4 regions of the Secundilactobacillus paracollinoides genome follow, and region 2 is predicted to be linked to each of the others. Evidence: riboswitches for the same ligand, from Rfam matches in the RefSeq annotation. Region 2 holds a riboswitch; each other region holds the start of a gene.
What was found. A riboswitch is a leader RNA that binds a small molecule or an ion and turns the genes downstream of it on or off. The one in region 2 is predicted to bind thiamine pyrophosphate.

Region 1 (7,336 bases), 850 kb from region 2:
CCAAGGCAATCCCGTTCAAGCCAATGTAGTGTTCCCAACCCATGGTGGTGCCTAACTCGATCGATACCCGTTTTGTCACGGCTGACGGCAGGACAGATTCCTTGTATTCAGCTGACTGGGCGTCGAAGAGTTCAAAGGATGGCATGGAGACCACTGAAACGTCATGGCCTTGTTCACGCAGTTGCGTTTGGGCAGCTACTGCGACGTGGACTTCCGAACCAGTGGCAATCAAGATCCCTTCTGGCACATCACCCTTTGATGGGGAGAGCACGTAACCACCATGTTTTACGCCTTCGTCGGCTAACGTTTCTGTCAGTGGCAATGTTGGCAGGTCTTGCCGTGACAGCACCAAAATGGTTGGGGTATTGGAAGCTGCCAGAGCAACCCGCCATGCCGCTGTTGTTTCATTGGTGTCAGCAGGACGGATGACGTTCACGTTTGGCATTGCCCGGAAACTCATCAGATGTTCGATGGGTTCGTGGGTCGGGCCGTCTTCACCAACGGCAACGGAGTCGTGGGTGAAAATGTAGGTGGCTGGAATCTGTTGAATTGCAGCCAACCGGATGGCTGCGCGCATGTAGTCCGAGAAGACAAAGAACGTGCTGGCAAACGCGTGGATCCCGCCGTGCAGGATCATCCCATTGACAGCCGTCGCTTCACCGAATTCCCGCACGCCAAACCAGATGTTCTGGCCAGCTGGCGCGTTGGCCTCGCAAGCAGTTGCTGTTTTAATGTTCGTTTTGTTTGAAGCGAAGAGGTCAGCTGAACCACCCCAAAAGCTTGGCAGCTGCTGAGAAATGGCGCCGATGATGCGCTGGCTGGTGTTCCGCCCGGATTCCTTTTCGCCGACGTGGCTTACTGGGAGATCCAGGTCGAAGTGAACGGGTTTGAAGCCGTTTAAGAACCGCTCAGCCAGTTCTGGGAACTGCCGGGTGTATTCGTCAAACAGGTTTGTCCAATCAGCTTCAGCGTCGATCCCGCGGTTCTTCACGTTAGACTTGAAGTTATCGGTTACGTCTTCAGGCACTTCAAATGGGGCGTAGTGCCACCCGAGCGCTTCTCGGGTAGCAGCCATGTTGGCTTCACCCAACGGCTTACCGTGCACAGTGTTAGTACCTGCAACCGGTGACCCAAACCCGATGATTGTTTTAACATCGATCAGCGTTGGCTGGTTCGGGTTGGCCTTCGCCGTTTCAATCGCAGCGTTAATTTCCGCCATATTATTGCCGTCAGCCACGTGGAGAACCTGCCAGTCGTAGGCTTCGAAACGTTCGGAGACGTTTTCGGTAAACGCCATACTGGTGGGGCCATCGAGTGAAATATTGTTGTCATCGTAAAGCACGATCAATTTTCCGAGTTTCAAATGGCCCGCCAAACTTGCGGATTCATGTGAGACGCCTTCCATGAGGTCGCCGTCGCCAGAAATGACGTAAGTGTAGTGGTCCATAATATTGAAACCGGGTTGGTTGTACTGGGCAGCCAAATGGTTTTCCGCCATCGCCATCCCAACCGCCATCCCGAGGCTTTGACCAAGGGGACCGGTGGTTGCTTCAACCCCGTCAACGATCCCGTATTCGGGGTGACCAGGGGTTTTTGATTGGAACTGGCGGAACTGCTTCAGGTCTTCAATAGAAAGATTGAAGCCAGAAAGGTGCAGCAGGCTGTAAAGCAATGCAGAACCATGGCCGGCTGAAAGCACAAACCGGTCGCGGTTGACCCACTTTTGGTCAGTGGGGTTAATGTTTAAATGTTTTGTCCATAATGTGTAGGCCATTGGGGCAACGCCTAATGGGAGCCCCGGGTGACCTGAATTGGCCTTTTCAATCATATCAACGCTCAAAAAACGTAAGGCGTTGATTGATCTTTGGTCTAGGCTAGTATTTTGCATGTAATCACGCTCCTATGTCCAGAAAATATACGGTATTATTGACAGACTGTCAACTCAACTGACTGAAATGGTATACCTGAAAATTTTGACATTTTCAAGTGTTCTGATCCAGTTAAACGAGTTATGAAAACAACGCATGAAAGGGAATAAAGCGCTGTCTTCAAAATGTGGTCTGGTATTCTTCTGAAAGGCATAGGTCATGCGACAAAAGTCTGAAACAAATTTCATTTCTGATTTATTTTTAAACCATCAATGACGGGAAAGTTCATTGATATTTTCAAGTAAAAATTGAATGAAAGCTGGCAACACGCGGACAGTGGGAATACTGTCCTGGGAATGCAACGCGTTACTTTCAGTCGCTTTCATAGTTCTTACATGGAATTAAAACAATTTAATGAAATTATTTGTAAAGTTTAATTGTACTATACTCGATTCGGTCCCAAAAAGCGAGGAAGTTAGCTGAATTAATTAGAATATTTTCTTATTTTCTCATTATTGAGCTTGGTAGTTATCAGTGTTAAATGAGCTGATTTGCTTGCTGAATTCGTTGCATTGCGTCATTTGGCACTCCACTTACATAGCGCGCATAGTCTCAATTGCCTAAGTATCGCATTATAATCACCCTCAGTTCGCAGAGAATCCGCCTTTGACTGCCAACAACTTACTGATAGCAATACTTCTAACAGAGTGTTACTTAACATAGAGAGTCCTATTATTAGTAATTACTTTGCACTGAAGGGAGTCTCGACTAACACTGTGAGACTCAATAAGTATCCTAAGGTAAGCAGTATTTCTAACCACTACGTTTTACAATTGGTATAGCTCGACAATCAAGCCGTACCTTTGCAGAATGATTTGCAAATTCAAGCAATAATGTCATTTGAAAATAACCGATAATGTCAGTAAAAGAATATACAAATGGCGATTAAGGAGTCTGAATTTCATAAACACCAGTCATAAATCTTCAAATAAGACCCAACAATAGCATTTTTATATCTCAAACTAGCAGTTTGTTGTCCTGGAACCGTTTTTATTATGATAGAATAGGCTCAGTTAATACCGAGTTAATCATAACTGAAAGATGGGTGTTGTTGATGAACGGGTTTATTGGTGAATTTTTTGGCACGATGGTCTTGATTTTGTTGGGCGCTGGGACCGGTGCCAGTATGAACTTGAACAAAACGTATGCGAAGGGGTCGAATTGGCTGTATGCCAGTCTTTCCTGGGGGATTGCGGTGACCATGGGTGTTTACGTAGCTGGCATGCTGGGCTCTCAGGGGCATCTCAATCCCGCAGTCACGATTCCCTATGCCATTTTTGGGTTGTTTCCCTGGCACGATGTGTTGCCGTATTTACTTGGCCAATTTCTCGGGGCCTTCGTGGGTGCCACGCTGGTCATGATTCAATTCTATCCACACTTTAAAGCCAGTTCAGACGAAGCCGCGGGGAACTCTGTGGGCATTTTTGCGACTCGGCCGGCCATCAAGTCACCGGTGTTTAACCTGTTGTCTGAAATCATTGCCACCTTTGCGTTTGTCTTTATTTTGCTGAACCTTGGTAACTTCACGCAGGGGCTTAAACCGCTGATTGTTGGGCTATTGATCATGGTTGTTGGTACCGGTCTTGGGACCACAACTGGCTTTGCGCTGAACCCCGCCCGTGATTGGGCACCACGGTTTGCGTATACCATTTGGCCCGTGCCACATAAGGGGAATGCCGAATGGGGCTACGCTTGGGTACCGATGTGCGGACCGCTGATCGGTGGTCTGATTGCGACCGGTCTAGAGACGCTGTTGAAGTGACATCATTGTGTGCATTTGACGTTGTATAATGGTCGTGACTTAAATCCAGCTGGCGTACGCGTCAGCAGTTAGGAAGCGATAGGATGTTTGATCAAAATAGTTTCTCACTCGCCGGCAAGGTGGCCCTTATCACAGGTGGCGCCCACGGGCTGGGGCAGTTCTACTCAATTGCGCTATCTGAATACGGCGCGGATATTTTTGTGGTCAGTGCCTCACAGCGTGGTTGGGACGAGACCAAGGAAAAGGTCGAGGCAAACGGCCAACAGGTGGCGTTTCTGCAACAGGATATTACCGATCCAGATGCGGCGGATGCCATTGTGCAGGCAGTGATTGAAAAATTTGGCCACCTCGACATTCTCGTTAATAATGCGGGGATCCAACTGCGCAACGACGTGCTCGAGTTCAAGGATGAGGATTGGCGCAAGGTTATTGATGTCAATCTCAATGGGTTATACTACCTGTCCCATGCGGCTGCCAAGGTAATGTCTGACCAGCAACACGGGAAAATCATCAACATTGGATCGATGCAGTCGTACCGCGCGGGCAAACGGATATTCCCATACGCCGCCAGTAAGCACGCTGTGATGGGGCTGACTAAAGCCTATGCGGATGCGCTCGCACCGTACCATATTCAAGTGAATGGTCTAGCACCGGGCTATATCAGCACCGACATGACCAAACCACTCCAGGAGGATCCCGTTCGCGGGCCGGAGATTGCTGCCCACATTCCATCAGGGGACTGGGGAAAACCTGAACAGCTCATGGGGCCGATGGTCTTTCTTGCCAGCGCCGCCTCCGACTATGTCACCGGCGTGATGCTGCCAGTTGATGGCGGTTACCTCCTGCGCTAGGTTGCATTAATGAATCGCTTTCATTTTACGAAACTGTGCTATACTAAAACTTGTAATTCAATAATCTAACTAGGGGCGCAATTTGCTGAGACGGTTTTTACCGAACCCTTTGAACCTGTGAGCCAACACTCGCGAAGGAAAGTTAACGGATAATCAATGATGATTAAACGACCGACCAGCCTGTTGTCTCCTGGTCGGTATTTTGTTGCCCGCTTTTTTAAAACGAGGAGGACCCACATTGACCACCTTTACAACGCAAATCCACACAGCTGCTGAACCATGCTGGCAAAAGAGCTTTGACCACCCATTTGTGCACGAGATTGGCGACGGTTCACTGCCTAACGACGTGTTCCGTTACTATTTGATTCAGGACCGCTATTATCTCAACGAATTTGGCAAGCTCCATGAAAAAATTGCTGAAAAATTAACGGACAAAGAAGACGTCGACTTTCTAATGGCTGGCGCTCAGGGTCTCAAGGACGGCGAAATCGCTGTCCGAGAAGGCTTCTTTGACCGGTTGGGCATCACGCCGGATGAGATCGCCCACACACCGATGGCTCCAACCGCTTATAACTACGTGAACCATATGTACTCAGAATTAGACCGAGGAACACCGGGCCGTGCCATTGCGGGATTGTTGCCATGCTACTGGCTGTACAACGAAATTGGCCAACGCTTGATAGCGGCCGGCTCACCCGTTGAGCTGTACGAACGTTGGATCGAAACGTATGACAGCGACGACTATACCGATAGTGTGAACACGATGATCCAGTTGACCAACAAGACGGCTGACAATGCGGATGACACGGAGCGCGCGCAGATGCAGGATTCGTTTGTGCGGAGTAGTGCCTATGAATTGGCGTTTTGGCAGATGGCGATGGATAAACAGGCGTGGTGAGCGTGGAGAAAAACGGTTTGAGGGCGGCGCCTAAGCGACTCTGACAGAAATGCCCGAACCTGGCATTTTTGTCAGAGTCGCTTAGGCAGTAGCCCTCAGTTTTTCGGAACGCGTTATGGCACGGCTGCCAAGAAAGAGAAAATGAGCGTGGAACAAGGCGGTTAAGGGGCGGAGTGTAACGAACTCGGGCAGAAAAGTCTGGGCCTGACTTTTTTGCCCGAGTTCGTTACACAGTAGCCCCTTGCCTTGTGGAACGCGTTACGGCACGGCTGCCAAGAAAGAGAAAATGAGCGTGGAACGAACCGGTTAAAGACTGGAGCAGAAGCGGACTCTGTTATAAAATCCCGGGCTTGGATTTTGTAACAGAGTCCGCTTCTGTGCAAGTCTTTGGTTTGTGGAACGCGTTACGGCACTGCTGCCAAGAAAGCCCTAAACACAAGTAAACTAATGACATGTACACCACTAGCAAAAAACTAAAAAGCTAAATCCCACCTTGTAACCCATCACCAACCCATCTATAATCGCCTTTAAACCATAGCAAAGTGAGACGATCCAATGAAAATTCAAAACATAACGGCCAACAACGACGCCGAAATGGCAGCGATTCTCCGCACTGACCTTGAAGATCTTAACCTGAACTTACCCGGAACAGCCTACTTTGACCCGTTCGTTGACCATTTGAGTGCTTGGTACGACAAAACGCCCAATGCGACTTACTACGTTGCTATCAGCGATGACCAGCACGTGATGGGCGGTTGCGGCGTGGGACCGATCGCGCCTGAAGATGGTATCGCAGAGTTGCAAAAGCTGTATGTATCGCCCGATTACCGGCGCCAGGGTGTGGCAAAGTCACTCATTCCAGAGTGTTTTGCGTACGCTAAAGCACACTATGACTATCTGTATCTCGAAACGTTTCACCAGATGATTGCCGCGAATACCCTTTATCAATCATTAGGGTTTGACCAGTTGACGAAGCCATTACCGCAGTCAGAACATGGCGCTTGCGATACTTGGTATTTGATGGCTTTAGGAGAGCACAAATAAGAATTCACTTTGGTATTCATTTTCTGGAGTGGTTCCAGAAAGATGGTTATCGTTCGTTCACCACACAATGTTAGCGCAGTGAAGCGATGTAACAGGATTATTTGAATCTGAAATCTAGTTTTGATCGTCACTCTTGACAAAATTAAAATTATCGCCTATATTTGTCATTAAATTTTAATTCGCTAATAACTTTGAAGAGAAGAGACCAAGTTGCGCAGTCACAGAGAACTCCGGTAGGTGAAAGGGAGGGCCTGCAACGCTTGCGAGAATGAGCTCTGAGTAGTTGATCACCGGTTCAAGCTGGTGGCTCGGTGGCAGCCGTTAAAATGTCGGTAAGCAATTACCGGTAAGGTGTTTATACTCATAAACACGAACTTGGGTGGTACCGCGACCTTCTCGCCCCTTGTCATTTCGATGGCAAGGGGTCTTTTTATTGGCAAATTTATCGAAAACAATTTCTGGAGGAAAACAAACATGACTGAATCGACTTTAACTAAATTTCCATACCGTTTTGACGTAGTGGGCAGCTTATTGCGCCCAGCTGACTTAAAGCAAGCACATAAGGATCTAGCAGAAGGTAAAATTACCGCTGCTGACCTGCAAAAAATCCAACGCGACGAAACCAAACGCGTGGTTGAAGAACAAGCCAACCTTGGTTTGAAGGCCGTTACTGACGGTGAATTCAACCGTTCATGGTGGCACTTGGACTTTCTTTGGAGCCTGACCGGCGTTGACAAGTACGATTACCACCAGAGCTACAAGTTCAAGGGCGACACCACCCGGACAGACAACGTTGAGCTGACTGGCAAAGTGGCCGTTAACCTGGACCACCCATTCTTCGAAAGTTTTAAGT
Region 2 (7,336 bases):
AGAAGTCATTACATTTGTGATTTACGTGGTGGTGCTCACTGTTATTTTCAGATCAAATATCATCACCATCATTCAGAAGAGAAGTCATTTGGATTAACACCAAAAACGCCAGCCATCCCCAACAAAGGGTGGCTGGCTTTTTAGTTTAATACAATTTCCCAACGATCTTATCTTCAGCAAACAGCGCCGAAACACCGCCAGTATGCCAGAACACAACGTTACTACCAGGTTTGATTTGCCCGGTCTTGACGTAATCCAGTAATCCCGCAAACGCTTTTCCGGTATAAACTGGATCGGTCAAAATACCTTCCGTTCGTGCCAATAACTGGATTGCTGCTGACCCTGACGCACTCGGAATCTCATACCCCTCAACAAAGTAAGACTGGTCAAAATGAGTATCCGCCAAGGTCACATTCCGCGCTAAACCGAGTAATTCAAGCGCATCATTGGCAATATCGACAACCTTTTGATAATGTTCCTCCGGTTTCGGACTAACATTCATCGATAAGATCTGCGTGGGATGGTCTGGTTTAGAAAACGCCTTAGCACCCGCAATCAACCCGGCTGCTGTGCCGCCGGTGCCGCTCCCCTGCACAATATAATCAACGTCAATATCGGGTAATTGAGCCATCAGTTCCTTAAACCCAAGCGCAAACCCCGTTGACCCAATTGGTGTTGCACCGCCGACCGGAATGATGTAGGCCTTGTGACCCGATTTGGCAAGCTCGGCCGCTTCCTTCTTGGCTGCCGCCATCGCAAACGCATCCGCTTCTGCTTCCGTTCGGTTTTCCATCGAGACGTAGTGAATCTTCGCACCTAACACTTTATCGACCAGAATATTAGCCCGATCATCCCCCACTTTGTTGGGCGTGATCGTCTCAAGGTATAAAATGGCATCCATGCCTGCCTTTCGCGCTGCTACCGCGGTTTCCATCGCGTGATTAGACTGCGTTGCGCCAAAGGTGATCAGGGTATCTGCACCCTGCTTTAAGGCGTCGCCAACCAGGTACTCAAGCTTACGAATCTTATTGCCGCCGAACAGATTGGGGCCGGTCAGGTCATCTCGTTTCAGATATAGGTTCACGCCAAGTTGTTCAGATAGCTGTTCTAGTTTATGAACTGGTGTTGGGAAAAAGCCTCAGTTGAATTTAGGTAATTGGTTGTATGGTGGCATTTAGGACACTCCTTTAACTGCTACAAATCTGGAATAGTTGGGCAATCAGCCATTCCGTGCTATGGTAGCTGTAACAAATCCTATTAGAATTCAATTAGAATAAGCATACACTAAGCCAGCAAAAATGGCACTATTTATACTAACGAAAGGCATTCTCATGACTGATATTTTCTACGAAACGATCACGCCCAATCGACACCTGCCATTTCGCCTGCTCATTCACGATAATGGCGTTGCACACCGTGTCCTAAGTCACTGGCATCACTCATTTGAAATCGCCTATGTGATCACTGGTGAAAACACAAATTTCACCGTCAACGGTCAGCACTTTGACCAATCAAAAGGTGAAGTTGTCGTCATCAATCCGTACGAGGTGCACCGTCTGGACTTACCCACAGACCATAAACGAGTCGCGCTGACCGTGATGTTGCCAAACGATATCCTGACTGCCAGTAATATCGCGATTGAAACCCACATCCAGAATCGTATTCCAAATGATACTCAGCTCCAAGGCTATTTTAACACCTTATATCAGACGACCCGCCACCCGGCAACTACTGGCACGCAGGCAGAGCAGATTGGTTTAGTCTATCTTATCTTGAGTGACCTTGTTACTCACTATTCTCAGGCCGATGCCACTAAAAGAACACCCCATTACTCCGCACAAATGGATCATCTCTCCCCAGTCATCACGTGGATCGACCGCCACTATCAAGAAAAGATCACCGTGGAAAAATTGGCAGGAATTGCCAACTTATCTGCCAGCTACTTTGCGCATTTGTTCCAAAAATATCTGAATCAATCGCCATTAGTGTACGTCACAAGTCGGCGTCTATTAGCAGCAGAAAAACAGTTATTAACAACCTCAGACAGTCTGGAGGCCATTGCATTTACGACTGGTTTTCCTAACGTCAAAGCGCTTAATGTGGCGTTTAAGCATCACTTTTCTCAGTCCCCAAACCAGTATCGGCTGACCCATCAATAGCAGGATTCACCCCAATCTCAGCAGAATATTGCTTAATGTCGTATTTGAAAGCGCTTTAATATTAATTTGTGAAATGCGTTTACATCTTACGAAATGGGGGCACCATCATGAATCAAACGTCCGACAATCGCGATTCCCTATCTTTTAAAATCGCGTTATTATCTTCAACATTTTTAATCACCGGCGCCAGCGCAACATCGGCTCTGTTACCAAGTCTCCGTCAAGCCTTTCCGTCGGTGTCTAAAGCCACCTTGCAGTCTTTTTTTTCAATCACTGCCTTACCACAGTTCATCGCCTTAATTGCGGCAGCTTTTCTTGCAACAAAAATCGGCAAACGAAATGTCATTCTTTTTGGCGCGTTGCTTTGGACAATTAGCGGTCTACTGCCAATGGTATTAAATAATTTTCCAATTATTTTAGCCAGCAGAGTTTTTCTAGGGCTTAGTTTAGGTTTAATTCAACCTATCGGGACAAGCATGATTGCTGATCTTTATACTGGTGAAGTACGAAATACCTTAATGGGAATTCAAAGTGCTGTTATCGGAATTTCAGGTACAGTTCTGACCTTCGCAATTGGCCTACTCATTACGATCAACTGGCGGTCAGCATTCTTGATATATCTATTAGGTCTAGTCGTATTCGTCTTAACTCTTCATTTCTTACCAAAAAAATTAGCCGGCGAAGGCGAAAATCAGCGTATTGATAATTCAGAAAATTCAAGCAATGGTACGAGTAGGCATCTTGGAAAAGATGTGATTGTATGGGTACTTTTAACTTTCTTTTTTAACTTAGGTCAAGGTGGCGTTAATATTGATTTCAACTTAGCGGTAGTTGAAGAACACATTGCTACAGCCACAGGTGCTGCCAACATGATGGTTGCTTATTCAGTCCTTGGTCTAATTACCGGTCTTTTGTTTGGATTTTATATAAAATTTGCTAAACGTTTTGGCGGTATTATTGCTGCGGTACTATTTTTTATGGGAAATTTGATAATTGCTACTACGCATGGCGTAGTTGTCTATTACATCGCAATGATGCTAACCGGCGCAGGATTTGGACTTTTCATGCCTTACATGTTTGCAGCTGTGAACAAACATACCACTGCAGCCAATTCGGCCTATGCAACCTCAGCAACAACGGCCGCTGCTTCACTAGCTAATTTCATTGCCCCTTATGTTTATAGTTTTCTTGCTAACGTATTCGGTAACAATACCAGTCAATTTGCATTTAATTTTGCGAGCGCATTTTCACTTATCTTAGTTCTCGGACTTATATATGAATACTTTACTGATACGAAAAAACAAAAAAGCATTTTGAAAGGAACAGATTGATATGACAGAGCGAGATATGACTCAATACATTTCACCAAAAAACTACAGTTATAGTGAGTTTCCAGAAGCCACTGATGTCCCAGAAGGTATGAAGACTTTAAAAGTGTCTCTTACACCAAGTTATCCACACGTTGAACTCAACATTCCTTACGCAGTTAAAAATGGTTTGACCCTACATTTGCACATCATTACACCAGCAGAGGCAGAAAACAGTCCTCACCGGTACCCACTCATCATGTGGGTTCAAGGGTCAGCTTTTCACAAGCAGCAACTTGGCAATCACATGGCACACATGATTCACGTCGCCAGCCAGGGATTCGTGGTTGCTATGGTTGAATATCGATGGGCGCCAGAAAGCCCCTTTCCTGCACAGATCAAAGACTTGAAAACGGCCACGCGCTTTATGTTACGTCATGCCAGCGAATACCACGTAGACGCTAACCGCTATCTTGCTTGGGGAGATTCCTCCGGCGGCCACACTGTTTCTACGGCCGTCGTGACCGCAAACCTGCAAGAATTCAATGACGAAGATGTTCTTGAACAACCGCTGAATTATAAGGCATGTATCGATTTTTATGGTCCGAATGACATCAGCAAAATGAACAAAGTACCCTCGACTCAAGACCACATCACCGCGCATAGTCTCGAAGGTGAGTTTTTCGGCACCAACCACATTTATGACGTCCCCGACCTTGTTCAAAAGGGAAATCCCATCACCTATGTGGGTGACGAAAAACTGCCGCCGTTTTTAATCATGCACGGGAATAAGGATCGGCTTGTCCCATTTCAGCAAAGCGTCTTATTGTATCAGGCACTCAAGGCACACCATCAGAATGTCTCGTTCTATAAGATCGACCAAAGCGACCACGGATCTGATGCGTTCTTTACGCCAGATGTGCTACAAATTACATTTGACTTCATCAAAAATGCTTTAAACTAGCACACAAAGGACTTTGACCGATCCAGTCAAAGCCCTTTTTATTATCGATTAAATTTCAATACGCGCGATCGTGCCAACAGGCTGTAAATGCTGTGCACCAGCACCGTGCCGAAGAAAATGACGGAAATCAACCGCACTGTAAACAACGCGGCAATCATCGGCAGCGAATAATGAATATAACCCAGTTTAAATACTTCATACGCAAACGCCACGACAGTCGTTGTCACGGAAGAAGTGAGCAGACTGACCCAGTCCCAGCGTTTGTACCGCCAGATGGTAAACCCAACTTCACTCCCGATACCTTGAACAATACCTGAAAGCAACGCTGCGATACCAAAGGTGCCACCGAAAATCACTTCTGCGGCAGCGCCCAACACTTCGCCGACAATGGCCGCACCAGGAATCCGCGTCATAAAAATAGCAAGAGGTCCAGCCATGATCCACAGCCCAAACAACACTTCGTTCGCAAATGGGCCAATCACAATATACAGTGCGTTGTACAAATAATCTGTCCCAACAAAAATGGCACCAAAAACGATGGCCATCACGGCAATTAAAATAATATCCTGTAGGTGAAATTTTTTCTTTTGCATGTTAATTCTCCTTCGCTGGTTTCTCAGCGTGACACCATTGCCAAACAAAGCGGGCAATGATCTTTGTGTAGGTTAATAACTGGGTAAAGCTGGCTTGTTCATCGTTGGTATGTGCCTGTGACATAGTACCTGGTCCGTATATCACACACGGAATGCCGAAGTAGTCAAACCAACCACCATCCGCGACAGACGTTGACATGGTCACAGTTGGTGCCTCACCAATCTGTGACTCATGAGTTACTTCTAACAACTGAATAGCCGCCGAATCCTCATCCAATTCAAGCGACGGAAAGACCTCGCCCTTATCAACGAGCATCGATTCACCGCCCCATTCAAATGTTGGCAAATTATCACGTAACCACGGATCAGCCGTCGCCGCTGCAAGAACCTGCTGTTCCACTTCAGCGGTGATATCATCAACATTTTCATCGGGATAAAAGTGCACAGTGATCCAGAGTCTCACCTCATCCGCCACAAATGCTGGGTGAATTCCACCCTCAATATACGACGGATTAATCGTATCCGTCCCCGCAGGAAACCCCGGATAAGACTTCGTAACCGCCCAATAGTGTTCCAGCGTTTGCAACGCTTGAATGACCACAACCATTTTTTCGACCATACTAGCAGCCTTTAATCCGCCACCAGCCGCCACCATGTTGACGCGGTTACCGTCATGATAGGTTTTTTGACTCTTGAGCGTGACCCAGCCAGTAATAACGCCACCCTGTCCCTGCAACTGCAGATCACTTGTGTCGCCAACCAACGCAAAATCCACCGTCTCTCCTTGTTCCAGCAACCGTTTGGTCCCAACTTCACCGGCCTCTTCACCCACGACAGATTGGAATTTCAAATCACCCGGCAACTGCACACCAAGGGCCTTCAGCTGGTCGAACAAGTACAGAAAACAGGCCATGGCGCCCTTCATATCACTCACACCGCGGCCAATCACCAAGTCACCGTTGCGTTGCATGGTAAACGGGTCGGTCTGCCAGTCCTGGTCAGCTATCGTGGCCACATCAACATGGCCATTAAGTAACAGACTGTTGTGTGCCTTCGCATCAGTACCATGAAGGGTCGCGGACACCAGCGTATCCGTGTCATAGAAAGGCTGCGTCTTGACGTCAAACCCCGCCGTTTCCAGTTGTGTCGTAATCATCTCTTGTAACGGTGTGGTATTCCGTGCCGTTGGCGACACTGTTTTGAACGCAACTAATTGTCCTAATTTTTCAAACAAGTCATCCTGGTGATCTTCAAGCGCCTGCAGCAGTGCCTGTTCTGTCGCTTTTGCCAAACTGCTCATCCTTTCTGTGTTCCTCAGGGGACAGACGTGTTGATCCACGCAAAATAACCTCTCAACTAGCAGTCAAGAGGTTAGAAATCGCGCGTGTTTTCATGTCTCATAGCCGTCCCTACGCGAGTTCTAACTCTCAGGTTCAAAGGGTCCGGTCGTTAACCGTCTCAGCCCACATGGGGCTCCCCTCGCTTTTGATTCAAATCATGCCATAAGTGTTGGCGAATTACAAGTGAAACCTCACAATACTTTCAGGACAGCTGTCCGCAGTGCCTCTGTTGCAGCAATCGTATCCTCCGCTTGCATAATGGCCGAAACAACTGCGACGCCATCCACGTGAGCGGGCTGAACTGCCGCCACATTGCTGGCCTTCAACCCACCGATCGCATAGACTGGAATCGGCACCCGCGCTTTAATCTCTGCCAACGTATCGACGCTGGTACGCACCGTCTTAACGTGGGTCGTCGTTGGAAAAATAGCACCGACGCCCAGATAATCCGCGCCCTCACGCACTGCCCGGTCAGCTTGCGCAATCGTTTTGGTAGTGGCACCGATGAGTTTATCCGGTCCCAAAATTTGGCGAACGACCGCCACTGGCAGATCACTTTGACCAACGTGAACGCCGGCAGCGTCCACCGCCTGGGCAATGTCCAACCGGTCATCGATCAGTAATGGCAGGTCGTAGCGGTCAGTAATCATCTTGACGCGTTGTGCCAATCGGAAATAGTCACCACTGGCCAACGTCTTCTCCCGTAGTTGAACGAGGTCAACCCCAGCCTGGCAAGCAAGTTCTAACCGTTCAAAAAAGGTGTCATCCGTTAATCCGGTTCGGTCAGTTACAAGGTATAACGGTCTGTTTGTTAGGGTCATGAAACCATCCTCCCGACTCAAAAATAGTATTGCACTCGCATTCTAACGAACAATTTCTCGCTTGTATAGTCAGACTCACCCTCACCGAGCGCCAAAATTAAATTGCTTCATCAGAGCAAAAAAACAAGAAAAACAACAAAAACGTCTTCGGT
Region 3 (7,336 bases), 1.3 Mb from region 2:
CGCCGTGATTCTGGTCGGTCACGATCCAGCAAGTCAGATTTATGTTCGTAATAAGCATCGTAAAGCCAAACTGGTTGGGATTACCTCAATTGATAAGCGGATGCCTGAAACGACAACTCAGGATGAACTACTTGCGGTGATTCACGAGTACAACCGTGACGCCAGTATTCATGGGATATTAGTCCAATTGCCGTTACCCCAACAGATCGATGAATCGGCAATTATTCAAGCAATTTTACCGAGTAAGGATGTTGATGGGTTCAGCCCAGTGAACTTGGGCCGGTTATTTGAAGATAGTGCTGAAGCCTATCCAGTGCCGTGCACACCGCGCGGCATCATGACAATGTTGGACACTTACCACGTGCCGTTAGAAGGGGCACATGCTGTTATGGTCGGGAGCTCTAACATTGTTGGCAGGCCGCTTGGCGCCATGCTGCTCAATCGCAATGCCACGGTCAGTTATACCCATAAGTTTACCCAGGATCTCAGCGGTATTACCCGGACGGCTGATATTTTGGTCGTCGCAACCGGGGTGGCACACCTCATCAAGGGGCAAGATATTAAGCCTGGTGCCACAGTGATCGATGTTGGTATGGATCGCGATGAAAACGGAAAACTTGTTGGTGACGTGGATTTTGATGAAGCGGTTCAAGTTGCTGGAAAGATTACGCCTGTGCCGGGTGGGGTCGGCCCAATGACCATTACGACGCTGATGCAGCAAACCTTAGAGTTAGCAGAAGGTAAATTTAGTAAGACGCGCGAACGACAACACGTGTAAGACAATCATAGTCGTAACTTGCAAGAGGCCTTAAAGTTGTTGCTTTTGGGCCTCTTTTTTTGTGCCGTTTGCCAGTTGACATAGGACACCCGTCACATTTAATAAAATTGTGGTATATCAGTAATGGAAACCCTTACATTTTAATGAAATCTAGTCCTTGAAACCGTTATTTTCCACCCAACTAATGCTATAATTAAGGAGAGATGAAGACAAAGGAGGGTGGGTAAGACCAATACTTGGTTATTACCGCGATTATGAAACCTATTTTGAAATTGATGGTACCACTCGCACTTAGTGTGCTCCTCGTTGGCTGCGGCAATTCCAGTCAATCAGGGTCATCAAAAAAGGCTGAAACGCAAACGAGTCAGTCCACTAAGAAGTCAGACAAGACAACGACTTCGGCTGCGGATAAGGCGTCGTCCAGTTCGAATGCGTCAACCAGTGCTTCTTCCGATAGTAACAGTGACGCGAACTACCGGGTGGAATCCTCGTCTACCACAAACGCAGCAAGCACGAGTTCTGCTGATACAAGTTCTGACGTAACCACCAGCCAATCGGCCGACCAAACCAGTTCTGCAACACAAACGCATACGGTTTACCAGAGTACACTTACGGAACGGATCTATCGCTTATTAAGCGGTGCATACGCCCGTCAGGATCTGATCATGCAGATCAGTCAGTCCAGTCCTAACATCTATACCGTTCAGGTGCGTGAAAACCATCAGTCACCGAACATGCGGGCGAAGTACGTTGATCCAAGTACAAGCCCAACGGTTGCTTGGTTTAAAACAAATTCTACTGGGCAATTACTACGCTCCGATGACGGCGGTGCTACCTACTACGTTGTTGGTACGGCTTACTAATGTTAAAAATAAAGATAACACCTCATGCAAGAATCCAGCTGGACCCTTGCATGAGGTGTTATTTTCGTCTCGGTGTTGACCGGGTTGATCTAAGCTTAGGTCTACCATGATTGATGCCGATGGCGAACGGTGTCGCGCAGCTTGAACATGGATAGAATAAAAGCGTAGAAGGCGACAAAAGCGATGATGGCCCACAACCAATTCAGATGGGTTTGAATGAGAACAAAATAGCCAACCCCAAGCGAACTAATGGTGGTCAACACCAGTGAAAGTGTAAGTGAGTCGAGTCCGAAAAACGCGTGACCCACAGTAACGGCAATGGCGCCAGTGAAAACAATTTCAGCAGATTCGAGACTGCCAACATGGTAGAAAAGGGCACCAACTTCAAGGATGACACCGATAACGATCACGATAACACCAAATAACGTTGTAAACTTGAGTGAACTTTGTTTCATATCCATCACCTTCTTTTGTCATCATTATATAACTTTTTTGAAAACTGGGTTAGAAAATAATGAGATTACGGTAAATGAACGGCAAACAGCCCAACTTGAAGCACCAGTAGTGGCACAATGACGAGCACCCAATCCCACCATTTAATTGTGATAACAGTGAGGTGGGTTCTGGCCGCATCCTCGACAAAACCGTGGGATGTCATGGCATCAGCGAGGTTTTCAGACCAGTTCAGTGAGGCCAGGATGGCCTTGAAATATAACTGCGGCGACCAGAAATGTAAGACCTGGCCACGCATTTGCCCAGCGGCACGAATCGTTGCAACCTCACTGACGATTTTCGGCATGAGATTGAAAGCACCGAGAAAACCATAGGCAAATTTGCTGGGAACGTGCACGTTTTGTTCCAATGACATCACCAACGTTTGAATAGGGGTCGTTAACGTAGCAGCGGACCCTACAAAGACGTAGGCGTAGATCCGGGTGAACAAAACGGTGGCGAAGTGCACATTGTTGTCGCCACGGCCCTGCATCAACATGGCAACAGCCAGTGCCGTTGCCGGAATCAGTGGTACGAGCAGCAACAGGCCAACTCGTTTTAATGGGGTCCGGTGCCACAAAATGACAAGCAGCCCCAACACCGCCAGCACGACGTTGATCACCCACACGCTGGTGAATGAAATTTCAAGTGCAATCAACACCGCCAGCGCAAATTTAAATGTTGGGTTCATGACAGGGCCTCCTCGTAAGTGAGCTGCTGATCGCGCAATTGAACGTGATAGTCGATCAGGTCTGCAATGCCGTACAGCTGATGGCTAACGATAATGTAGGTCTGATGGCAGTCGTGCGCAACCTGTTTCATCAGCACGATGACCTGTTGCATCGACCTGAAGTCCAATCCCGTAAACGGTTCATCGAATAACAAAATTGGCGTGCCCATCATCAGCATTTCAAGAATTTGCAGCTTCTTTTTCTGACCACCGCTCAGAGAATAGACGACGTGCTCAGCCATACCATCTAGCCGTAACTGGCGCAACATGGCTGGCAAGCGGTCTTTAAAGTACGCAGCTTGTTGACTGTTCTTCGTCGACAGTGCAAGCTCCTCTGCCATGGTGACGTTTAAAAATTGCTCTTCGGCGTCTTGAAACACGATGCCGAGATGGTGATAGAATTTGCGTTTCGCCCACTTATGAACTTCTTGATTTTTGACTTGAATGGAACCAGCGTACGGATGAAGCTTTGCCATCGCGTCAAGCAGTGTTGATTTACCGACGCCATTGGGGCCAGTCAGTAATGTAATCCGATTTTGATAGAACGTAAACTGATCCTGGTCAAGCAGCGTTCGGGTGCCGGCCGTTAATTTAAGGCCACTGAGTTGAATTGCTGGGTCTTCCGTTTGGGTTGGCAGTGCGAATGTTACCTGGTCGGTCTTACTCCGGCTGAAGTCCGCCAATCGCTGGTCTTTTTCAGCATCTGAAAGGCGTGTCAACGCGGTGCCGTCAGCATTCATCACGATCAGTTGGTCAATGTAGCGACCGTAATCTTCCAAATCGTGGTCGGCTAAAATTATCGTTTTATGCTGTTCACGTTGCAACTGAGAGAGTTTACCCAGCAACAGTTGGCGGGCCTCAGGGTCCACGCTGGCAAATGGTTCGTCGAGGAGAATCGTATCAGAATCCATTGCAACGATGACGGCAAGGGCCACCTTTTGTTTTTCACCGCCCGATAACGTGCTGAGCACGCGGTCGCGTAACGCTGTGATTTCAAGAAAATCCAGTGCCTTGTCGATGCGCGGCGGAATATCTGATGGGGCTAATTGTTGGTTTTCTAACGCAAAAATCAGTTCGTTTTCCACGGTATCCATTGCGAATTGCTGATTGGGATTTTGAAACATCATGGCCACCAATTGACTACGCTTCGTCGGCGTAATTGCTGACAATGGCTGGTCATTCAGCGTCAGCGTCCCGTGAGTTACTTTGCCGGAAAAGGCTGGGTACAACCCGGCAATGAGTTTCAAAAGGGTTGATTTACCAGACCCTGATGGCCCAGTGAGCAGGGTAAACGCGCCGTTCTTAAACGTCATCGAGAGATCGGTCAGCGTGGCCTTGGGTGTTTCATCCTCAGCAGTATATGCAAATGATAGGTGGTTAACAGACACGGTAGCCATTATAAAACCTCAATTCTAGCGAGTTTGTGTTTGCAACAGATGCGTACGGTCTAGCAGGTTGGTGATGGCTTTTGATAATAATCCGCCAAAGACCCACATTGAGATCAGCCGGATAATGAACAGCGCAATCAGTAAGCCGAAGTGGTAGCTGGCGTAACCGTTTCGTGCCATGTCCCAAGCAAAGGTGATGATCGTTGTCGTCAGCACACTCATGTTAAGACCTAACCAGTTGAAGTTCTTGTAGCCGGTAAAGGTAAACCCAAGTTCGGATGCAATCCCTTGGACAACGCCAGAGATCATCGTGCTAGCGCCCCATTGGCCGCCGAGAAACATCTCAACAACGGACCCTAAGAATTCACCAAGAAAGGCGGCACCGATTCGCTTGAAGATGATGCCGGCCAGGGGACCAGCCATGCACCAGACGCCCATGAGAATGTCGTTTGCAGCCGGTCCAAGGCCAACTGGCGTTAAAGCAACGGTCAAAATGTTATAGAGCGGACCGATCACCCAAAAAATAACACCGCAGAAGATCGCAATTAAAGCTAATAAGATAATGTCGCGTAAATGCCAAGCATTTGAACGTTTCATGATGATACCTCCTAAAATTTTTGGTACTAAACGAGATCTGACTGCAAAAAAAGGGCGCCTTCAGTTATCCTGAAAACGTCCTTTTGGCTTTTTATGATTTCAAAAATTGCACAGTTCATTCATTATTCTCCCTACGCTGGTACTGACCAGATCAGGTTCAATGGGTGTATCTCAGCCAAAAGGCACCCCAGATAACGTTTAGTTTAGCACCATTTTACACGGAAACGATTTCAAATGCAATCAACGACCCTAACCTTCATTAACTTGACCAAGTCTGCGAAGGCTTGGAATCGTCAACATGGTGATGAAGCTGATGACGTAGAGAACGGCCAGGAAGCCCATGACGACAGTCAGCGAGTAGCGGTCCATCAGGAAGCCAATGACGACGGATGAAAAACCACCGATTGCTCGACCAACATTGACGATCACGTTGTTAGCAGTTGACCGGATCTCCGTTGGATAAAGCCGGCTAATGACGGCACCATAACCGCCAAACATCCCGTTTGAAAAGAAGCCGAGAATTGCACCGGCAAACAGCAGGGTGAGTTCGTTAAACGCCAGCGTGATACCGAAGACAGAAACGGCTGAACATAACAGAAAGATGCCGAATGCACGCCGCGGTCCGAAGTAATCCAGAATAGAGCCAAACGTCAGCATCCCAATACTCATCCCGACAATTGTGGCAATCATCCAGAGGGAGGAGCCAGAAACGCTGAGACCGAGTTTTTGTTGCATGATAGAGGGCAACCAGTTCATCAGGCCAAAGTAGCCGGCAATTTGTACGATAACCATGACCATTAATGCAACGGATTGATAAGCGAGTTGCGGTGTCTTAAAAAGGGCGCTGATCCGAACCCGTTTCCGCGGATCTTTAACGGCGTTTTTAGCAGCAATAAACTCATCAGATTCGTGTAAGTGACGCCGAATAAAGTAGGTCAGCACCACTGGAATCAGCCCGAACAAGAACAGTGCCCGCCAGCCCAGCGTTGGGATGATCAACGACGCGCAAATTGCGGCTAAGATTGCCCCAATTTGACCACCGATGGCAGCAACCGAGGTCATTTTACCAATATTTTTGTGCTTGAAATTTTCTGCAATCAGCGTAATGCCGACACCGTATTCACCACCGGCACCGACGCCTGCTAAGAACCGGCAGGCATAGATGAGCGTGATGTTACTTGCAAAGTACATCAGCGCCGTTGCAATCGCAAAAATAAACACAGTGTGCGAAAATGTCCTGACCCGCCCAAACCGGTCCGCAATGACGCCAAACAAAATACCACCCGCTAACATCCCCAAATTGGTGATCGATGAAATCAATCCAGCTTGAGCACCGCTGATGTGTAATTCAGCGATGATCGACGAAAGTGCAAACGAGAGAAATAACACATCCATATTCTCCAAAGCAAATCCAGCTGACGTTGAGGCAATCGTCCACTTTTGGTTGGTGGTTAACGCGTGGTCATGTACAGTTGTTTCCATATTCAATTTCTCCAAAATGAATGCTCACAGGCACTCGTTATTTTTGACGGCCACAACCGTCCTTTGTTGGTTGTATTGTGGCATAGATTTTTTGATCGTGCAACTATTATTTTGAGATAATGCGTTGCTTATTGGTGATTGTTGGGATGCTGGAAAGGGGTGGGCGAGTCCGTTGCATTCCGCAATTTGGCAGGCTGTCGAAGTGGCTCGCGATGCAGCTAATTCGATTCCTGCTGCGCAGCTCTCGAATGGATCTTCATCGTCTCGCACATCAGTAACCGACCAAAGTACGGTCGCTAACTGATGTCGACACCACGACAACCTGCCAAATTACTCCATTCCACTGACGTTGAGCTACCTTTTTACCATTAGCTAAACATCGCCATGGCGTTAGCCCTAGTTTGCGGAGAATCCGCCCTCAACTGCTAGTAAACCCATAGACAGCAATGCTTCGCACAATATGCTAGCCACTGGAAAGATTAATTAACAGGATTCATGACACCGCTTTTGAAGACTCACTAACCAAGAAGACCATGACAAGTATCATAGCGTAGTGGAGCCGGTCGGCATTGCAGGCTGTGGTGTCGGTGTTCGTTAGCGGCTGTCTTTTGGCCGGTTACGAACACGGGAGACGTAGGAGATCCTTGAATTTCGGACAAGACATTCAATAACTCCCCAGAGCGACCCACCTCAGCCTGCAGGGCCGACCGGCGGAACGGAGCGACATGTTAGCAGTATTTAACTCATTGAACAATGGACAAAATCAGCACACACCTGTTTTGCGACACACTTTGACCTTGACGCCTAAAATGTCCTGCGCTACACTGTCATAAAGAGTTCTTTAATTTAGCCCTGTGAGACTAAAAAGGTGACCGGAATAACCCACTGTTGTTACGCAACAGGTGGGATTTAACTGCAAACCGTTTAGCCGAGGGCTGGACGGTTTTTTCGTTTTGCGAAAAAAGGAAAGGTGGTACAGATGCGGCCAATTATTATTGCGTTGGAT
Region 4 (7,336 bases), 700 kb from region 2:
CCAGGCTTCCGCGTTGACACCGGGCGAGTTCAGGATGCCGCGCAAGGCCATCTGGGCACGCGAGCCACCCTGTGGCTTCGACGAGACGCTGACGATCATGACGGGTTGGTTGGCGAACGGATGAAGATTGTAGGACAACCATTCGATAACGCTCTTCAGTGACGAGGCCACCGTGTGCGCGTGTTCGGCGCAACTGATAATGACCGCGTCCGACGATTCTATTTGGTGCGCCAGGTCAATGACCGACTGAGGGTCACCGCCCGGATAGTTTTCATTAAACATTGGAATCTGGTCGATGTCGGCCACCGTAATATCCTGGTCGTCAAAGTGACGGGCCATGAACTGTAAGAGTTTGCGGTTAGACGAGTGTTTCGAGTTTGATCCAACAAGTGCCGTTATTTTCACAGTTTTCACCTCAAATAATGGAGTTAGTACTGACACAACGCGGGTAAGTCCCCGCGGCCAACGTGTTTAAGAAAGTGAGCTGGTTGGCAGGTTGATGCGCCCAGCTGTTATTTGGTGAGCATAAAATTAAAACGCTTTCTTATCTATTTTGACACTACCATTATGCAACGGCTAATCTTGTTTGTGAAATAGATTCTTAATTGAAAAACTATGCCGTTTTTGGCATACTATAACTATCTACCACGTTTGAAGGGGGTTATTTCGTGAAACAGTTGGAACGTGAACGCCAAATGATTCAGATATTAGAGGCCATCCAGGCTTACGGCAATGTCTCACAGGCCGCTGAAGCACTCTTTATGACCCAGCCCACGGTTAGCAAGATCATCCGCAATCAGGAAAAACAGTACGGAATCTCGTTTCTCGACCGAACCGAACATCCGTTAAAACTCACCTACGCCGGAGAATTTTACCTCGACCGAGTCCGCAAACTGGTTGCCGATTATCAAACCATGACCCACGACCTCAATAACTTTGCGGATAACCGAGTCGGCCGACTCACTATCGGCGTCAACCAATCGCTGGCCCAGGTGGTGTTGCCTGCCGTGTTGCCTGAATTTCACCGGCGCTACCCGCAGATTCAGGTGCAGCTCAGCGAGAAAACGTCTGCTACAATGGAAGAAGAAGTGTTGAACCAGGAACTTGACCTGTACGTCGGCATTACGCCAGCCTATAACGAACGCCTGCACTATCAGCGACTGTATACCGATGGCGGTGCGCTACTGCTGCCAAAACAGTGGGCAATCGAACACGTACCCGAAGAACAACTGGACATCAGCCCACTGATCAACGGCAAGGACTTCGTTGTCGAAACTGAGCGGACCGGCTTTCAACGGATCGTAAACAGTTATTTGACCAAGTACAACGTCCGGCCGAACATCGTACTGCGCACCGCCAACATTACCACCGCGATGAGTCTCACAGCCGGTGGTATGGGTGCCACGATTGCGCCACAGTCGGCACTCACACCGGAATTATTGGCACGGACCCAGGTCATCAAATTGACACCCACCGCATTACAGTGCGACATCGCCATCGTTTACAACAATCAAAATGAGCCGACAAAACAGGCGCAAAGCTTTATCGACCTAGCAACCAGAATTTTTGAAACCACACACGAGGAGCGCGACTAATCTTGCTGCATAAAGAATTTTACGGACTGGGCACGGCCATCAATTTGACCGTTGCCGAACCCGCTACTGAAGCCGACATCACTGCCGGTTTCCAACTCATTCAACACTACGAAGACCTGCTGACCGTCAACCGGAATGAGTCTGAGGTCATGTCCATCAACCACGCGGCGGGCGACCACGCCGTTGGGGTATCGCCCATCACCTACCTGCTGGTCAAACGAGCGGTGGCGGTGAGCGCCATGCACCTTGGGTTTAACGTTGCCATTGGCCCGCTCGTTAAACTATGGGCCATCGGGTTCGACGGCGCTAACCTGCCCAAGGACGCCGACATTCAAGAACGGCTGCAGCTGATCGACCCAGACAACATCGAACTCAACGATGAGCGCCAGACCGTTTTCCTGACAAAAAAAGGCATGGAACTCGACCTGGGTGCCATTGCGAAGGGCTACATTGCCGACGCCATCAAAACGCTGTGGCTGCAACGCGGCGTCAAAACGGGCATCATCGACCTCGGCGGCAACATTCTGTTAGTCGGACCCAGCACCCATGACGACCAAAAATGGCGTGTCGGGATTCAGAGTCCGGACGAAAAACGGGATGTGCCAGCTGGCGTCCTAAACACTGCTGAAAAATCGCTGGTCACATCTGGCATCTACGAACGCTTTCTCGTCATTGACGGCCAAGAATACCACCACATGTTTGACTCGCACACCGGCTACCCGATCAAAAACGACCTGGCCAGCGTGACCATCGTCAGCGACCGCTCCATCGACGGTGATATTTGGACCACCCAAGCGTTTTATCAAGGCATGGAAAAGGGACCGGCGTTGATCGAAGCCCAACCGGGACTTGAGGCTGTCTTTGTCACTCGGAACCACGAAGTCGCCGTCACAAGCGGTCTGGAAGACACCTTCCGCTTAGTTGATAGTGAATACCACATGATCAGCACCCACTAGGATCGGAGGTCATTAAATGGAAGATGACGTTTTAAAAAATATCGGCACGATTGCGCGCGCACTGGACGCCATTGCCAACGTGGAGTTCAAACAATTCGACCTCACAAAAGGCCAGTACGTGTACCTCGTGCGCATTTGCGAGCATCCTGGTATCGTCCAGAGCCACTTGGCCGAACTGGTGAAGATCGACCGTTCCACCGCTGCCCGAGCCATCAAAAAACTGGAAGCAAAAGGGCTAGTTGAACGGCGCAAACAGCCCGGTAACGATAAGAATAAGGCACTGTTCGCAACGGATAAGGGCATGGCCGTTTACCCAACGCTGAAACGGGAAAACGACTACTCAAATGAAGTCGCCCTGACCGGTATCAGTGAAGCCGACCGGCAGAAATTACTTGAACTGACGAACCAGATGGCACAGAATGTTGGGGCTGATTGGACGCTGTAGCGTAGTGGAGCCGGTCGGCATTGCAGGTTGTGGTGTCGGTATTAGTTAGCGACCGTTTTGGGGTCGGCTACTAATACGGGAGACATAGGAAATCCTTGAATTTCTGAAAGGAAATTCAATAGCTCCGAAGCGACCCCACCTCAGCCTGCAGGGCCGACCGGCGGAACGAAGCGGCATACAAGATTTATATAAATCATCTAATTCTACACGTTACAAATAGTTTTAGTTGCATTTACCACAAAATAGTTTTATACTCGATGCATTCATTTAATTCATGGGAGGAATGCGTATGCTTCTTATCAAACAAACTGATGAACTGACACCCCAACAACTGATTACCATCCTTAAAGCCCGTGTTGCGGTCTTCGTGGTCGAGCAAAACTGTTCCTATCAGGAAGTGGACGATGATGATTTCGACGACCTGCACGTGGCCCTTTTTAACGATAATGGCGACCTACAAGCCTACACCCGAGTCATGAATAGAGACACCGAAGTAAATTTCGGTCGGGTACTGGTTGTTGACCAATTTCGGAAAGATGGCCTTGGCAGAAAAATCGTCCAAGAAACGCTGGACGTGATTGCACAACGTTTCCCGAATAAGCCGATCAAGATTCAAGCGCAGGCATACCTACAAGAATTCTATGAATCATTTGGGTTTGAACCTAAATCTGATGTTTATCTTGAAGATGATATTCCACACTTAGATATGGTATTAATGCCAAAACAAAACTAAAAGCGATGTCCACCGGGTTACTGGTGACCATCGCTTTTTTTCATTTCAATCGATCCATTTGCGGTTTGATCACCGTCGCCCACATGCTTTTCAGCACAACGTAGGCAACAATCACGCCAACCAAAGCACTCAAGAAAAAGCTCGGGACAAACACCCAAAGTGCGCCCTTCGTTCCCAGAAATAGCGCAGCAATCGGGTAAGCCACAAAGGCGCCAATAATGCCTGTGCCAATGAGTTCACCAAGCACCGAACATGCTGCCGGGAAACGCCAGAATTGTACCCGTTCCCATCAAGTTGCGGATCAAGGACGTTAAAAACGCTTGCGTGGTTGCCAACCATGGCCCGAGTAACACGCCTGAAACCACATTGATCAAATGTTGCATTGGTGCCACCTTGGCAACACCGACCGTAAATTCAAATAAACTGCCACCAATAACGCCCAGTGCCACCAGCACCGACGTCATGGCGAGATAGTAAACGCGTTTTGTCATGAGACCAAATAACCCCTTTGTCTAGTCCAGCAATGGGTATTTCCTAGCCACCAGACCAGTCAGGTAGACGCCGACACCCAAAATAAGCGCCAGGAAGAACGTTGTCCCCAAAAAGAAGTCCAGTTTCTGCAGCCAGGAATAGCCCACCACACCAATTAACCACCAAACAAAGTTCAACCATACGGCTAGCCGTGCGTGCATGAAGAACACACTGACGAAGAGGATCGCAAACAACGGCGCAAAAACGGCCCCAATCGCGTACAGAAAGTTTTCGTAGTACGCCATAGAAACGCCCAGCGCAATCACCAAACCAAGCACAGTAACGATGATAGTAATCACATTAACGCGCTTGGCTTTGACCAAATTAGCAATGTTCGTTGCTGCCGAATAGGCGTCCATGAATGTTGTTGTGACCGTTGAAAACACAATGATAAACAGCGCAATCAACCCCAGTTTTGTTTGCGACAGAGCCACTGTAAAATTGGATTCACCGGTTAAAATAACGGTGAACATCCCCAACGCAAACATGCCGAAACTGGCCACAAAGTAGCCGCTGACACTGGCCAAACTGGCCTGAAACGTTTTGTCAGTATGCTGCGTGTAGTCACCGATCAGCGGCAGCCACGACAGCGCCATGGTCACACTCAAATCAACAGCCGACCCGAAACTCATGGGTGCCAAATTGGACGCAGTGTGTCCGCCGCTATGGGCAATGATCGTCCATAGGATCAGCAGCATGCCAACGGCTAACAGAATAACGATTGCGTTGTTAATTTTGAACAGCCAGTTGTGATCCATCAGCAGCCAAACAACGATCAGAACCGCCACAATCACTGACATCACCACCGCAGACTGGTAGTGGAATAGCGTTTTAGCGATTCCGTTCATCGCCTGTTGTGCGTTGACGATCATCACCGCCGTCCAGCCCAATAGTTGAACCGCATTTAGAATCGAAAACAACCCGACGCCAGCGCTGCCAAACACTGAGCCTGTTGCTTGAATCGCCGTCTGGTCTCGCTTAGCCGACAAATAGCCAACCGGCAGCAGAAACACAAAACAGCCAATCAAATGCCCCAGCAAAATCGCCGTCAGCCCTTCCAGCCAACCCAGCGGCGCTACCAGCGTCCCCGTTACAATTTCAGCGATGGAAATCGCGGCCCCCGCCCACAACAGGAACAAACCGCTCAACTTCGTGTTACCCAAGTGAAACCCTCCTCATTTTAACTGCCATCGGACGCTTTAACCCAAAAAATCTCTCACTGAATACGGTTAACCGCAACCAGTGAGAGATCCTTATTTTACCCGATGGATGTCGACACTTTCCTTCGCAAGAATTAACTTAACAGGTTCGAAGGGATCAGAATTTCTTCTATCTCAGCCATTTCTGGCACCCCTAGTGCGTTTTCAATTTAGTTTAATTTTATCGGTTTATTTGTTTCTGTGCAAGTCTGTAAAATGATGGTGTTAAACGTCCGTTGCATTCCGCAATTTGGCACGACGCTGAAGTGGCTCGCGATGAAGCTAATTCGATTTCTGCTGTGCAGCTCTCGAATGGATCTTCATCGTCTCGCACATCAGTAACCGACCAAAGTACGGTCGCCAACTGATGTCGACACCACAGCGCCGTGCCAAATTACTACATTCCACTGACATTGAAATTACTTTTTCCACTTGTTAACTATCGAAATATAATCAAAGACTGTTTGCAGAGAAATCCGCCCTCGACTGTGCCTAGCCTATTAACAGCATTGCTTCTCATGGCGTGGTGACTGCCGGTTGTTCTCAAGTCATAATTGAATGGACTCATTTTTCATGACTATTGGTTAACCAGACACAGACATCCCGCTATTTTCCGACTTCAGTCTTCAAAATTTTCGTCAACTGCCGGTACTGACTCATCATCCACTGATCGTAATTCTTGCCAGCTGGCAATGTCTCTGTGACTTGTAACACCGGTACGTGGTTGGCCTTTGCCAGGTTCATAATATTTTTCGTTGTCTTGCTGGTGACCTGGCTGTTGTTGACAAAGAAGGCAACCTTGTGGTGTTTAATGCCCGCCTGCATTGCCGCAATAGACTTTGGCGATGGGTCACTTTCGTTTTCAATAGCCTCTTCAAATGACTTGTTTGCGACCTTAAAACCAGTTGCTTCCAACGCATAGTCGAAGACCGGTTCGCTGACGTACACGCGCTTATTCGGCAATTTTTGGGCTAATTGTTTGATGGTTGTGATCTCAGTCTGGATATTTTTCAGTGATTTAATGTAGGTCTGCGCGTTTTTCTCGAAGTAGGCTTTGTTCTTTGGCTGCGCCTTCGCAAAGGTTGCTACTAGTTGATTTGCTAGCTTCGGCATCGTTGCCGGATTATACCAGATATGCGGATTGTCGCCGTCTCTTTTACCCATTAGATCGTCGCCGACCTTGATGTTAGTCGCTTTACTATTTGCCGTCAGCTTTGTCATCCAGCTATCGTAGCCGATACCGTTTGCGACCGTCACATCCGCCGCGTGCACTTGCTTGGCCACAACCGGTGTTGGCTCATAGTCGTGGGGATCCACTGATGGTTTATTGATGATTGAATGCACCGTCCCCTTGTTGCCCAACACAGCCTTAGCCGCGCCACCATAAAAATCAGTACTCGTGACCACATCGATTTTGTGGCCGTTACTACTAGTCGACGCTTTCCCGCAACCGGTCAAAGCGGCACCAACCCCAATCAGTGCTGCTATCGCGACCAAACTACGTTCTAATCTACCTTTAAACATACCAATAACCTCCAAATGATTTTAAATAGTAATTATTACGTTTTAAAGGTTACCAAAGTCAACCAGTTTTGTAAATAGTAAATGTTACGTTTTACAAATTCGTAAGCTATTTACTTGCTTTAACAACGACTTTCAGGCATAATTCTAAACCGTAACCGTTATTCTTTTTGAATATGGTAGATTGTTCGTGATCATTTTATAGAGTGTGTAGCAAGGCGCTTTGAGGGCGGAGCGTAAGTAACTTTCGGTAGAAAATCCCGGTTTTGGATTTTGTGCCGGAAGTTACTTACGCAGGAGCCCTCAGCCTTGCGGAACACGTTTCGGCACGGTGGCCGAGAAAACCAACACCATTA

Region 1: it holds a riboswitch for thiamine pyrophosphate, as region 2 does, so the genes downstream of both, tenA (thiaminase II) here and AYR61_RS02660 (acetylornithine deacetylase) in region 2, are expected to answer to the same signal.
Region 3: it holds a riboswitch for thiamine pyrophosphate, as region 2 does, so the genes downstream of both, AYR61_RS08280 (ECF transporter S component) here and AYR61_RS02660 (acetylornithine deacetylase) in region 2, are expected to answer to the same signal.
Region 4: it holds a riboswitch for thiamine pyrophosphate, as region 2 does, so the genes downstream of both, cytX (putative hydroxymethylpyrimidine transporter CytX) here and AYR61_RS02660 (acetylornithine deacetylase) in region 2, are expected to answer to the same signal.

Annotation. Positions count from the first base shown of each region.
Region 1 covers NZ_CP014912.1:1,503,266-1,510,601, forward strand. The annotation lists gene tkt (transketolase) at 1-1,888, opposite strand, end outside; gene AYR61_RS06300 (MIP/aquaporin family protein) at 2,983-3,690, shown strand; gene AYR61_RS06305 (glucose 1-dehydrogenase) at 3,774-4,541, shown strand; TPP riboswitch at 4,603-4,698, shown strand; gene tenA (thiaminase II) at 4,780-5,439, shown strand; gene AYR61_RS06315 (GNAT family N-acetyltransferase) at 5,995-6,483, shown strand; gene AYR61_RS06320 (vitamin B12 independent methionine synthase) at 6,958-7,336, shown strand, end outside.
Region 2 covers NZ_CP014912.1:649,478-656,813, forward strand. The annotation lists gene AYR61_RS02630 (folate family ECF transporter S component) at 1-97, shown strand, start outside; partial or broken gene AYR61_RS02635 (pyridoxal-phosphate dependent enzyme) at 146-1,120, opposite strand; gene AYR61_RS02640 (AraC family transcriptional regulator) at 1,332-2,159, shown strand; gene AYR61_RS02645 (MFS transporter) at 2,267-3,490, shown strand; gene AYR61_RS02650 (alpha/beta hydrolase) at 3,492-4,430, shown strand; gene AYR61_RS02655 (ECF transporter S component) at 4,472-5,023, opposite strand; gene AYR61_RS02660 (acetylornithine deacetylase) at 5,025-6,323, opposite strand; TPP riboswitch at 6,413-6,513, opposite strand; gene thiE (thiamine phosphate synthase) at 6,555-7,184, opposite strand.
Region 3 covers NZ_CP014912.1:1,946,061-1,953,396, forward strand. The annotation lists gene AYR61_RS08255 (bifunctional 5,10-methylenetetrahydrofolate dehydrogenase/5,10-methenyltetrahydrofolate cyclohydrolase) at 1-778, shown strand, start outside; gene AYR61_RS08260 (hypothetical protein) at 1,033-1,641, shown strand; gene AYR61_RS08265 (hypothetical protein) at 1,743-2,096, opposite strand; gene AYR61_RS08270 (energy-coupling factor transporter transmembrane component T family protein) at 2,162-2,824, opposite strand; gene AYR61_RS08275 (ABC transporter ATP-binding protein) at 2,821-4,260, opposite strand; gene AYR61_RS08280 (ECF transporter S component) at 4,276-4,848, opposite strand; TPP riboswitch at 4,959-5,048, opposite strand; gene AYR61_RS08285 (MFS transporter) at 5,098-6,330, opposite strand; gene pyrF (orotidine-5'-phosphate decarboxylase) at 7,310-7,336, shown strand, end outside.
Region 4 covers NZ_CP014912.1:1,346,073-1,353,408, reverse strand. The annotation lists gene AYR61_RS05725 (NADPH-dependent FMN reductase) at 1-405, opposite strand, end outside; gene AYR61_RS05720 (LysR family transcriptional regulator) at 669-1,595, shown strand; gene AYR61_RS05715 (FAD:protein FMN transferase) at 1,598-2,551, shown strand; gene AYR61_RS05710 (MarR family winged helix-turn-helix transcriptional regulator) at 2,568-2,996, shown strand; gene AYR61_RS05705 (GNAT family N-acetyltransferase) at 3,286-3,729, shown strand; partial or broken gene thiW (energy coupling factor transporter S component ThiW) at 3,770-4,220, opposite strand; gene cytX (putative hydroxymethylpyrimidine transporter CytX) at 4,242-5,423, opposite strand; TPP riboswitch at 5,524-5,625, opposite strand; gene AYR61_RS05690 (metal ABC transporter solute-binding protein) at 6,066-6,983, opposite strand.